Regions from separate parts of the Variovorax sp. P1_G12 genome, predicted to be linked through region 3. Evidence: predicted binding sites of a transcription regulator. Region 3 holds the regulator's gene; each other region holds the start of a gene.
What was found. The regulator sigma-54, encoded in region 3, starts transcription at its own class of promoters, with help from an activator protein. The targets are predictions, from matches to a motif close to TGGCANGNAANCTGCTTT.
Positions count from the first base shown of each region.

Region 1: AC1D2O_RS02840 (CmpA/NrtA family ABC transporter substrate-binding protein) is a predicted target of sigma-54. The motif match lies at 2,841-2,858, and genes of this name have one in related genera.
Region 2: glnA (type I glutamate--ammonia ligase) is a predicted target of sigma-54. The motif match lies at 2,458-2,475, and genes of this name have one in related genera.

Region 1 is NZ_JBFUBW010000002.1:137,651-141,586, reverse strand. It holds gene AC1D2O_RS02850 (ABC transporter ATP-binding protein) at 1-499, opposite strand, end outside; gene ntrB (nitrate ABC transporter permease) at 496-1,407, opposite strand; gene AC1D2O_RS02840 (CmpA/NrtA family ABC transporter substrate-binding protein) at 1,418-2,662, opposite strand; gene AC1D2O_RS02835 (nitrate- and nitrite sensing domain-containing protein) at 2,986-3,936, opposite strand, start outside.
Region 2 is NZ_JBFUBW010000013.1:129,090-133,025, forward strand. It holds gene AC1D2O_RS17025 (sterol desaturase family protein) at 1-686, shown strand, start outside; gene AC1D2O_RS17030 (EI24 domain-containing protein) at 705-1,577, shown strand; gene AC1D2O_RS17035 (competence/damage-inducible protein A) at 1,574-2,374, shown strand; gene glnA (type I glutamate--ammonia ligase) at 2,521-3,936, shown strand.
Region 3 is NZ_JBFUBW010000027.1:47,335-51,270, forward strand. It holds gene AC1D2O_RS26665 (phospholipase D family protein) at 1-1,433, opposite strand, end outside; gene AC1D2O_RS26670 (RNA polymerase factor sigma-54) at 1,506-3,092, opposite strand; gene lptB (LPS export ABC transporter ATP-binding protein) at 3,106-3,900, opposite strand; gene lptA (lipopolysaccharide transport periplasmic protein LptA) at 3,897-3,936, opposite strand, start outside.

The DNA.
Region 1 (3,936 bases), on a different contig from region 3:
CGTCCATCAGCAGCACCTTGGGTTCCATCGACAGCGCGCGGGCGATGCCGACGCGCTGCTTCATGCCGCCCGAGATCTCGCCAGGCCGCTTCTGTGCCGCCGGCGTCAGGCCGACCAGTGCCAGCGCCGCTTCGGTGCGGGCCTTGAGCTGCGCCCTGTTCTCGGTCGCCGCGAACACGCGCTCGACCGCGAGGTAGACGTTCTCGTAGCAGGTCAGCCAGGGCAGCAGCGAGTGGTTCTGAAACACCACCGCGCGCTCCGGGCCCGGCCCCTTGATCTCGCGGTTGGCGCACAGCAGCACGCCCTGGGTCGGCGTCGTCAGCCCGGCGATCAGGTTCAGCAGCGTCGACTTGCCGCAGCCCGAGTGGCCGATCAGCGTGATGAACTCGCCCTTGGCGACGTTCAGGTTGACGTCGCGCAGCGCCAGGAAGCTGCCCTTGGCGGTCTTGAAGCGCTGCTCGACGCCCTGGACCGCGATGTACTTGCTGTCGTCGTTCATTGCTTGACCTCTTCGAACGTGAACGCGGTGGCGATCCTGATGAGCGCGAACTCGAGCACCAGGCCGACGATGCCGATGACGAAGATCGCGATGATGATGTTGGCGACGTTGAGGTTGTTCCACTCGTCCCAGACCCAGAAGCCGATGCCGACGCCGCCGGTCAGCATCTCGGCTGCGACGATCACCAGCCAGGCGGTGCCGACCGCCAGACGCACGCCGGTCAGCATGTAGGGCAGCACGGCGGGGAACAGGATCTTGGTGAAGATCTTCCACTCGCTGAGATTCAGCACCCGGGCGACGTTCATGTAGTCGCTGGGCACGCGCTGCACGCCGACCGCGGTGTTGATGATCATCGGCCAGATCGAGCAGATGAAGATGGTCCAGATGGCGGCCGGATTGGCGCCCTTGAAGACCAGCAGGCCTATCGGCAGCCAGGCCAGCGGCGACACCGGCCGCAGCAGGCTGATCAGCGGATTGAACATGCGCGAGAGGAACTCGAAGCGTCCGATCGCGAAGCCGGCCGGTATGCCGACCGCGGCCGCCAGCCCGAAGCCCAGCGCCACGCGCTGCAGCGACGAGAGCACGTTCCAGCCCACGCCCTGGTCGTTCGGCCCCTTGCTGTAGAACGGATCGCTGAAGACCGTGAGCGCCTGCTGCCAGGTTGCGAGCGGCGACGGAAAACCGGTGGTGCTCCTGAGCGCCACCAGTTCCCAGACCAGGACCAGCAGCGCGAAGCCCAGCAGCGGCGGCAGCACGCGCAGCCAGACGGCGCGGAAGTCGCGAGGCACGCGGGGCGTGGGCTCGACCGCGGCGGCGAAGAGCGACGCCGCCGGCCTGGCGACGCTCTTCGATGCCGGCGGCATCACCGGCTTGGCTTCGAGCGGGGAGTGGAAGACGGCACTGACCATGGTGGGCTCCTCAGGCGTGGACCTTGAACGAATCGGCATACTGCTTCGGGTTCTTGCCGTCCCAGACGACGCCGTCGAACAGCTTGCTGCTGCGCATCGTCTCCTTCGGCACCGCGGTCCTGGTGGCGGCGGCGGCCTGCTTGTAGATGTCGATCTGGTTGATCTGCGTTGCCACCTGCAGGTAGTCCGGATGTTCCTTCAGCAGGCCCCAGCGCTTGTGCTGCGTGAGGAACCACATGCCGTCCGACAGGTACGGGTAGCTGACCGCGCCGTCGGCGTAGAACTTCATGTAGTTCGGGTCGTCCCAGCTCTTGCCGAGGCCGTTGGTGTAGCGCCCCAGGATGCGCTGGTTGATCGCGTCCACGCTGGTGTTGACGTAGCTCTTGTCGGCGATGGTCTCGGCCATCTTGTTCTTGTTCTGCAGGCCGGCGTCGATCCACTTGCCGGCCTCGAGGATCGCGGCGGTCACGGCGCGCGCCGTGTTCGGATACTTCTTCACGAACTCGCCGGTGGTGCCGAGCACCTTCTCCGGATGGTCCTTCCAGATGTCCTGGGTGGTGATGGCCGTGATGCCGATGCCGTCCATGATCGCGCGCTGCCCCCAGGGTTCGCCGACGCAGTAGCCGTCCATGTTGCCCACGCGCATGTTGGCCACCATCTGCGGCGGCGGCACGGTGATCACCTTGGCATCCTTGAGCGGGTTGATGCCGTTGGCCGCCATCCAGTAGTAGAGCCACATCGCATGGGTGCCGGTGGGGAAGGTCTGGGCAAAGGTGTACTCGGCCTTTTCGCCGGCCATCACCTTGGCCAGCGAGGCGCCGTCGACCGCGCCCTTGTCGGCCAGCTTCTTCGACAGCGTGATCGCCTGGCCGTTGTTGTTGAGCGTCATCAGGACGGCCATGTCCTTCTTCGGGCCGCCGATGCCCAGGTGCACGCCGTAGACCAGGCCGTAGAGCACGTGGGCGAAGTCGAGTTCGCCGTTGACCAGCTTGTCGCGCACGCCGGCCCAGCTGGCTTCCTTGCTCGGCACGATCTTGACGCCGTACTTCTTGTCGATGCCGAGCACCGAGGCCATCACGACGCTGGCGCAGTCGGTCAGCGGGATGAAGCCGATCCTGACTTCCTCCTTCTCGGGCTTGTCCGAGCCCTGGGCCCAGACGGCGGCGCGCAGCGCGGGATCGAGCCCGACCACGCCCGCGGCGGCGGCCTGCAACACACGGCGGCGACTCAGTTTTGGTTTCAGCGCATCGGTCATGGGGCGAACTCCGGAGATGAAAAGTCGATTCGGAAAAACGAAAAGGCGTCCTCGCCGCGCACGGGCCGCTCGAAGTCGAGCCCCTGCGGGGTAAGGACGCCTTTGTCCGGTTCGGTGGGCCGCACCCGCCGTTGGATGCCACCTGCCTGAAGACCTTCGTCGGTCTATGCCTCGAGCGATTGCAAGCAGCGTGCCAGCAACCGTGGCGCTATGAAAAAGAGAGCGTCAATGGTTCACCGGGGCTTGCCATCCACCGGATCTGGAGCGAAACGCATGCGCTGCGCATCGCTTGTGCAGTGCACCATTCCGGGCCTGCGACGCACTCAGGAAGCCCTGTCGTCGGGCAGGTACTCGGCCATCGCGAGCACCGATTCGGCGACCTCGACCAGCCGCCGGCCCTGGTTCATCGCGGTCCGGCGCAGCATCTTGTGCGCTTCCTCCTCGCTGATGCGCCGGTGCGCCATCAGGAGCCCCTTGGCGCGCTCGACCAGCTTGCGCTCGTTGAGGGCGGCGCGCACGGTCTCGAGTTCGTCGCCCATGGCCTGCAGCCGGCGCGACTGCTCCTGCACCATGTCGAGAATGGAGCGTTCGAGTTGCTTGCCGTAAGGCGCACTGGCGGCCGGCGTGGCCGCGGCGGCCGGCGTCGCCACCGCATCGAGGAAGAAGTCCGCCGCGGCGCCGCCGGTATCCTGCAGGCTGGCCAGCAGCGCCTCGTGCGCCTGCAGCTCGGCGCGAGCCTGCGCCGTCTTCTGTTCGCAGAGCTGCCGCAGGTCGGCGGTCAACCGCTCCTCGACCGCCTGCATGGCGTCGATGCGGCGCGTGCAGCAGTCGAACCAGACCTGGCTCAACTCGGTGTCGAGCCACACGCCCGCCGGCGCGGCGCAGGCGATGCGGCGCAGGCGCTCCTGTTCGGCGACTTGCGCCGGCGCCCTGACCGAGGCCCAGAGCTCGCCCAGGCCGGATGCCGAGAACTCGGCAAAGCGCTGGAAGCAATGTTCCTGCGAGGCGATCAGGTGCAGCCATTGCTGCTGGCGCGCGCTGTCGTTGTAGCCCGAGGCGAAGGCCGCGGCGCCGCAGGCGCGTTCCTGGCCCGCGAACTCCTTGCCCTGCATGAAATTGAACAGCGCCACCAGCCGGCGCGAGATCTCGGGGTCGGTGGCGCCGTCGGCGGCCTCGAAGACCACCGCGATGAGACCGGCGACCAGCTTGACGAAGGCCGCGGTCGAACGGCCGGCATCGAGCTCCATCGCGCCGATGCGCTGCCGCAGCGCGGG
Region 2 (3,936 bases), on a different contig from region 3:
TCGCCGTGGAGCCGCTGTTCGACGACCTGCTGGGCATGGTGCGCGGGGCCGGCTGGGGCACGACCCACCTGGACGAACTCTGGCCCGGCGTGACCGACGTGCCGTGGATCGCGTTCCTGATCTACCTGGTGGTGCTGGACGGGGTCGAGTACCTGATCCACCGCGGCCAGCACCGCTTCCGCTGGTGGTGGGCGCTGCATTCGCTGCACCACTCGCAGCGCCAGATGACGATGTGGAGCGACAACCGCAACCATCTGCTGGACGACCTGATCCACGACGCGATCATCGTCGTCGTCGCGCAACTGATCGGCGTGGCGCCGGGACAGTTCATCGCGATCGTCGCCTTCACGCAACTCAGCGAGAGCTTGCAGCACGCCAACCTGCGTCTGAGCTTCGGCGCTCTCGGCGAACGCCTGTGGATCAGCCCGCGCTTTCACCGCGTGCACCACAGCATCGGGATCGGCCACGAGTCCGGGGGGCCCAGGACGCTGGGCGGCCACAACTTCGGCGTGCTGCTTCCGTGGTGGGACATGCTCCTGCGAACGGCGAACTTCGAAGACCGCTACGACGCCACCGGCATCCGCGACCAGGTCGAGCCCGACGAGCGCGGCCGGGTGCGGGACTACGGTCGCGGCTTCTGGGCCCAGCAATGGCTCGGACTGCGCCGCCTGGCCGGCAAGGGCTGAGGTTATCCTCGGCACCCGATGCGTCTTCTCCTCGATTCCTTCTGGCGATCGGCCGCCTATTGTCTGCACCCGCGGGTGATCGTGCTGTCGCTGCTGCCGCTCGGCCTCATGGTCGCGCTGGCGGCGGTGTTCGGCTATTTCTATTGGGATGCCGCAGTCGCCTGGACCCGCGCGGCGCTCGACGCCTGGCCCCTGCTGGCCGGTTTCTGGGCCTGGATCGGGCACTTTTTCTCGGGCGACGTCACGGCCATGCTGGCGCCGCTGGTCGTCGTCTTCGCCGCCACGCCGCTGATCGTGGTGGTGTCGCTGCTGGTCGTGGCGGGCGTCATGGCGCCGCCGCTGACACGCCTGGTGGCCGAGCGGCGCTTCGCGACCCTGGAACAGAAGAAGGGGGCTTCCTTCTTCGGCAGCATGGCCCGCTCGATCGGGCTGACGGTGTTGGCGCTGCTGGCGCTGGTGGTGTCGATGCCGCTTTGGCTGATCCCGCCGCTGGTGCTCATTCTTCCGCCGCTGATCTGGGGCTGGCTGACCTACCGCGTGATGAGCTTCGATGCCCTGGCCGAGCATGCGAGCCCGGAGGAGCGCGACACGCTGCTGCGCACGCACCGGTTGCCCCTGCTCGGCATCGGTGTGCTGTGCGGCTATCTCGGCGCGGCGCCGAGCATCGTCTGGGCCTCGGGCCTGCTGTTCGCCGCCGCCTTCTTCGTGCTGGCGCCGCTCGCGATCTGGATCTATACGCTGGTGTTCGCCTTCTCGGCGTTGTGGTTCGCGCACTACTGCCTGGATGCCCTGGCCCACCTGCGTGCGCAGCGGGCGGCGGCCGCCGTGTCAGCTTCCACGGCCGAGCTGGCGGATGCCAGCGCGGCCGCGAGCCAATGGAGTGCGCCATGAGTCGTTCTTTCGGTCTGATCGTCGTCGGTGACGAAATCCTGTCGGGCAAGCGCGTCGACAAGCACATGCCCAAGGTCATCGAGCTGCTCGCCGCGCGCGGGCTCGAGCTCGGCTGGGCGGAGTACGTGGGCGACGTGCCTGTTCGCATCACCGCGGCGCTGGGTCGCGCCTTCGCATCGGGTGACATCGTGTTCTCCACCGGCGGCATCGGCGCCACGCCCGACGACCACACGCGCCAGTGCGCGGCGGCGGCGCTGGGCGTGCCGCTGGCGCTGCACCCCGAGGCCGAGTTGCTGATCCGCGAGCGCATGCAGGACACGGCGCGCGAGCAGGGCACGGTCTATGAGCCCGACCGTCCGGACAACATCCATCGGCTCAACATGGGCGTGTTCCCGTTGGGCGCCCGCATCATTCCCAACACCTACAACAAGATCCCGGGCTTCAGCGTCGGCGACGTGCACTTCGTGCCCGGCTTCCCGGTGATGGCCTGGCCGATGATCGAGTCGGTGCTGGACGGCCGCTATGCCGAGCTGTTCGCGCGCGGGCGCGCCGCCGAGAGATCGGTGATCGTCTATGGCGCGATGGAGGCCACGCTGACCCCGCTCATGGAAGCCGTCGAGAGGGACCACGCGGGCATCAAGGTGTTCAGCCTGCCGAGCGTCGACCATCCGCAGCACGGGCGCCATATCGAACTCGGCGTCAAGGGCGACGCGAGCCGAATCGAAGCCGCCTACGCGCAGTTGCTCGCGGGCCTGCACGACTTTGAGGCGCGACTTGGCCCCGAAATGGTGCGTTGACACGAAGCGCACCAAAGTGGTTACAAATTGCCTTGTTTTGGGTGCCTGCAAGGGCGCCAAGGCCCCGCTCGCGGCAGTGACAATGGCATAGAAACTGCATTCCCGATTCCCGTACTACCAACCCTGTCCATACCAAGGAGAACCTGATGGCCAAGACCGTCGCCGACGTACTCAAACTCGTGAAGGAAAACGAGGTCAAGTTCGTCGATTTCCGCTTCACCGACACGCGCGGCAAGGAGCAGCACGTGACCGTGCCCGTCTCGCATTTCGATGAAGACAAGTTCACGTCGGGCCATGCCTTCGATGGCTCCTCGATCGCCGGTTGGAAGGGCATCGAAGCGTCGGACATGCAACTCATGCCCGATCCCAACACGGCCAACATCGATCCTTTCTTCGAGGAAACGACGCTGATCCTGACCTGCGACGTGGTCGATCCTACGGATGGCAAGCCCTACGAACGCGACCCGCGCTCGCTGGCCAAGCGCGCCGAAGCCTACATGAAGGCCTCGGGCCTGGGCGACACCGCCTTCTTCGGACCGGAACCCGAATTCTTCGTGTTCGACGGCGTGCGCTGGCAGAACGACATGTCGGGCTGCTCGGTCAAGATCGAGTCCGAGGAAGCGGCCTGGAATACCGGCAAGGAATTCGAACACGGCAACACCGGCCACCGTCCGGCGGTCAAGGGCGGCTACTTCCCGGTACCGCCGGTCGACAGCTTCCAGGACATGCGTTCCGAGATGTGCCTGGTGCTCGAGTCGCTCGGCATCCCGGTCGAAGTGCATCACCATGAAGTGGCCAATGCCGGCCAGATGGAAATCGGCACCAAGTTCAGCACGCTGATCCAGCGCGCCGACTGGGTCCAGTTGCAGAAGTACGTGATCCACAACGTGGCCCACGCCTACGGCAAGACCGCCACCTTCATGCCCAAGCCGATCGTCGGCGACAACGGCTCCGGCATGCACGTGCACCAGTCGGTCTGGAAGGACGGCAAGAACCTGTTCGCCGGCGACGGCTATGCCGGCCTGAGCGACTTCGCGCTGCACTACATCGGCGGCATCATCAAGCACGCCCGCGCGCTGAACGCCATCACGAACCCCGGCACCAACAGCTACAAGCGCCTGGTGCCCGGCTTCGAAGCCCCGGTGAAGCTGGCCTACTCGGCCAAGAACCGCTCGGCCTCGATCCGCATTCCGTTCGTGGCGAACCCGAAGGGCCGCCGCGTCGAAGCGCGCTTCCCCGATCCGCTGATGAACCCGTACCTCGGCTTCGCGGCGCTGCTGATGGCCGGCCTCGACGGCGTGGAAAACAAGATCCATCCGGGCGAAGCCGCCAGCAAGGATCTCTACCATCTGCCGCCGGAAGAAGACGCGCTGATCCCGACCGTCTGCCACAGCCTCGACCAGGCGCTCGAGTACCTCGACAAGGACCGTGCTTTCCTGACCAAGGGCGGCGTGTTCACCGATTCGTACATCGATGCCTACATCGACCTCAAGATGCAGGAAGTCACGCGCTTCCGGATGGCGACCCATCCGGTCGAGTTCGACATGTACTACTCCTTGTAA
Region 3 (3,936 bases):
TCCTCGGCCTCGCCCTCGCGGCTGACCCATTCGAGCGCTTCGCCGCCGTCGGCGAAGCGCACCCGGTAGGCGCCCTGCTGCTTCAGCACGTCGAGCAGCTTCAGGACCTGCTGCGCCAACTCGGGGCTGGCGATGAACAGGCCGATCTCCGTGTTGTGGGTGTCCGAGCGCGGATCGAAGTTCATCGAGCCCAGGAACAGCGCCCTGCGATCGAAGATCGCCGCCTTCGCGTGCAGCCGGCCGACCTGCGAGCCGAACAGGCCGAGCCGCACGCTGCGCTTGGTGCGTGCCGAGCTCAGCTCGTGGATCTCGACGCCGAGCCGCAGCATGTCGGGCCGGTAGCGCCGGTAGCCGGTCTGGACCAGCGGCTCGTCGGTGGCCGCCAGCGAATTGGTGACGACGCTGATCCGGACCCCGCGCCCGCGGACCTCGCGCATCACCTCCAGCCCCGCCTGGCCCGGGATCAGGTAGGGCGACACCAGCGTGACTTCGGCGCGCGAGCGCCGCATCTGCTCGATCACGTTGTAGCGCACGCTGTCGACGTCGAGCAGCGGCACCCCGCCATAGGAGGCGGTCTTGCCGACCACACGGTCGGGCGAGTCGGCATAGGCCTCGGCCAGGGTCCAGATCAGGCCGAGCCGGGCGCCGTCCTTCAGCTCCGGCCCCAGCGGCGCGTAGCCCAGCACGTCGTTCGGTGCCGGCGGGCGCGGCGCCGCCGTGGTTGCGGGGCCGGTGGCCTGATCGAAGCGCTGCTGCAGCTCCTCGCGCGGCAGCGAGGATGCGACCACGCTGCCGATCGGCCGCACGTAGGGGCTGTTCCAGTACAGGTCGAACAGGCTGCCGAGGCGTTTCACCAGGGCGCCGGCGACGAAGGTGTCGATGTCCAGGAAGTTCGCGCCGGCGGTCTGCGTGAAGTACTGGCTGCCGATGTTGCGCCCGCCTGCCACCGCCATCGCGCCGTCGGCGATGAAGAGCTTGTTGTGCATCCGGCGATTGACGCGGTCGAAGTCGAACAGCGAGCTCGAGAAGCGCTGCAGCAGGCTGCCGCGGCCGGCTGGGAAAGGGTTGAACAGCCGCAGCTCGAGGTTCGGCGTGGCGGCCAGCGCCAGCAGCAGGTCGTCCTCGCCCGAGGTGTAGAGGTCGTCCATCAGGAGCCGCACGCGCACGCCGCGCAGGGCCGCATCGCGCAGGGTGCGCAGGAAGTAGCGGCCGGTGTCGTCGTTCTCGATCTGGTAGTACTGGACGTCGAGCGTGCGCTCGGCGCGGCGCGCGAGCTGCAGCCGCGTGTCGAGCGCGAAGTCGCCGCCGGGCATGAGCCGGAAACCGCTCAGATCCGGATCGGGCGACGAGGCCTTGACGATCCGGCCCAGCGCGGTCGCGCCCGAGGCCGTGATGGCACTCGAGGGCGGGCGCTCGACATCGGCCGGCAGCATCGCGCAGCCGCCGACCAGAAGCACCGCCGCCGCCAATGCCGCACCGAGCCGCCACCCGCGCACCAGCACGCCCTAGAGCGCCTTGCGCAGATTGGCCGGCGCGATGCGCAGCGCCTCGCGGTACTTCGCGACGGTGCGGCGTGCGCATTCGATGCCCTGCTCCTTGAGCATCTCGGAGATCTGGCTGTCGGACAGCGGTTTCTTGAGGTCCTCGGCGCTCACGAACTGCTTGATCAGCGCCCGCACCGCGGTGCTCGAGGCATTGCCGCCGGTCTCGGTGCCGAGCGCCGAGCCGAAGAAGTACTTGAGCTCGAACGTGCCGTAAGGCGTCGCCATGTACTTGGCGGTGGTCACGCGGCTGATGGTCGATTCGTGCAGGCCGAGTTCGTCGGCGATCTCGCGCAGCACCAGCGGGCGCATCGCCAGCTCGCCGTGCACGAAGAAGCTCTTCTGCCGCTCGACGATCGCGTTCGACACCCGCAGGATGGTGTCGAAGCGCTGCTGGATGTTCTTGATGAACCAGCGCGCCTCCTGCAACCGCTGCGAGAGCGCCTGGCTGCCCTCGCCCTTGTGCTGCTTGAGCGCGCCCGCATAGATGTCGTGCACGCGCAGCCGCGGCATGACCTCGGGGTTCAGCATGACGCGGAACTTGATGTTGGTGCTGGTGCCGTTGGCGATGCGCGTGACGATCACGTCCGGCACCACCACGTTGCGCTCGACGTCGACGAAGCGGCGGCCCGGCTTGGGCTCGAGCCGGGCGATCAGCTGCAGGGCGGCGCGCACCTCTTCCTCGTTGCTGCGCGCGAGCGTCGCCAGCCGCTTGAAATCGCGCCGCGCCAGCAGCTCCATCGGCTGCTTGCAGACCGCGATCGCGGTCTGGCGCACCCGCGCCTCGTCGGCACCCTCGCCGGGGTGCGCCAGGGCGCGCAGCTGGATCGTCAGGCACTCGCCGAGGTTGCGGGCGCCGACGCCGACCGGCTCCAGGCTCTGCAGCAGGCCCAGCGCGACCTGGAAGTGATGCACCAGGTCGTCGAACTGGTCGTTGTCGTCGCCGGCCAGGCCCGAGGCCAGGGCCGGCAGCGAATCCTCGAGGTAGCCGTCGTCGTTGAGCGACTCGATCAGGAAGCGCAGCGCGGCGCGGTCGGTCTCGCTGAGCCTCAGGCCCAGCGCCTGCCGATGCAGGAAGGACTGCAGCGACTCGTGGCTGCGCGCCAGTTCGGTGGCGTCGGTGCGTTCGTCGCCGAGGTTGTTGGCGCGCGCGGGCGCATCGCCGCCCCATTCGCTGTCGTCGGGCGCCACGTCGACCGTGCCGTCGCCTTCCCAGTCGGGCTCGGCGTCGGCGGCGTCGAGCGGCGCCGTCTCGGCCTCGGGTGTCGCGACCGCAACCTCGGCGGCAGCGGCCGCGGGACCGGGGGCGTAGTCGCCGTCGCCTTCGGCCTGCCGGTCGTCGTCGCGCACCGGCGCATCGGCGGCGTCCAGCCCGAACTCCTCGCGCGCCGCCTCTTCGGCCGTCCGCTCGAGGAAAGGGTTGTCGTCGAGCATCTGCTCGACTTCCTGGCTCAGCTCGAGGGTGGACAGCTGCAGCAGCCGGATCGATTGCTGCAGTTGCGGCGTCAGCGCCAGATGCTGGGAGACGCGAAGCGAAAGCCCCTGCTTCATCGAGATAAGGCCCCTACATCCGGAAATGTTCGCCCAGGTACACGCGTCGCACCTCGGCGTTGTCGACGATCTCCGAAGGCGTGCCTTGTGCCAGCACATGCCCGTCGCTGATGATGAACGCGTGATCGCAGATGCCAAGCGTCTCGCGTACGTTGTGGTCGGTGATGAGCACGCCGAGGCCGCGCTCCTTCAGGAAGCTGATGATCCGCTGGATCTCGATCACCGCGATCGGGTCGATGCCGGCGAAGGGCTCGTCCAGCAGGATGAAGCGCGGCTGCGTCGCCAGGGCGCGCGCGATCTCGACCCGGCGGCGTTCGCCGCCGGACAGCGACAGCGCCGGTGAATCGCGCAGGTGGTCGACGCGCAGGTCGGCCAGCAGTTCGCCCAGCCGCTCGTCGATGTGCGCCTTGCTGAGCGGCACCATCCGGCCGTGTTCGTCGGGCTCGCTCTGCAGCTCGAGCACTGCGCGCACGTTTTCCTCGACCGTCAACTTGCGGAAGATCGAGGCCTCCTGCGGCAGGTAGCTCAGGCCCATGCGCGCGCGACGGTGGATCGGCATGTGGGCGATCGGCTCGCCGTCGATCCAGATCTCTCCGGCATCGGCCCGCACCAGCCCGACGATCATGTAGAACGAGGTGGTCTTGCCCGCGCCGTTGGGGCCCAGCAGCCCGACCACTTCGCCCTTCTGCACGGCGAGCGACACATCCTTCACGACCGTGCGGCTGCCATAGCTCTTCTGCAGGCTGCGCGCCTCCAGCCGGCTGACCGGCTGGCCATCGCTTCCATTCAACCCGGCGGTTTCGATCACTTCTTGGACTCTCCGCCGAGCGTGGTGGTGGAACGC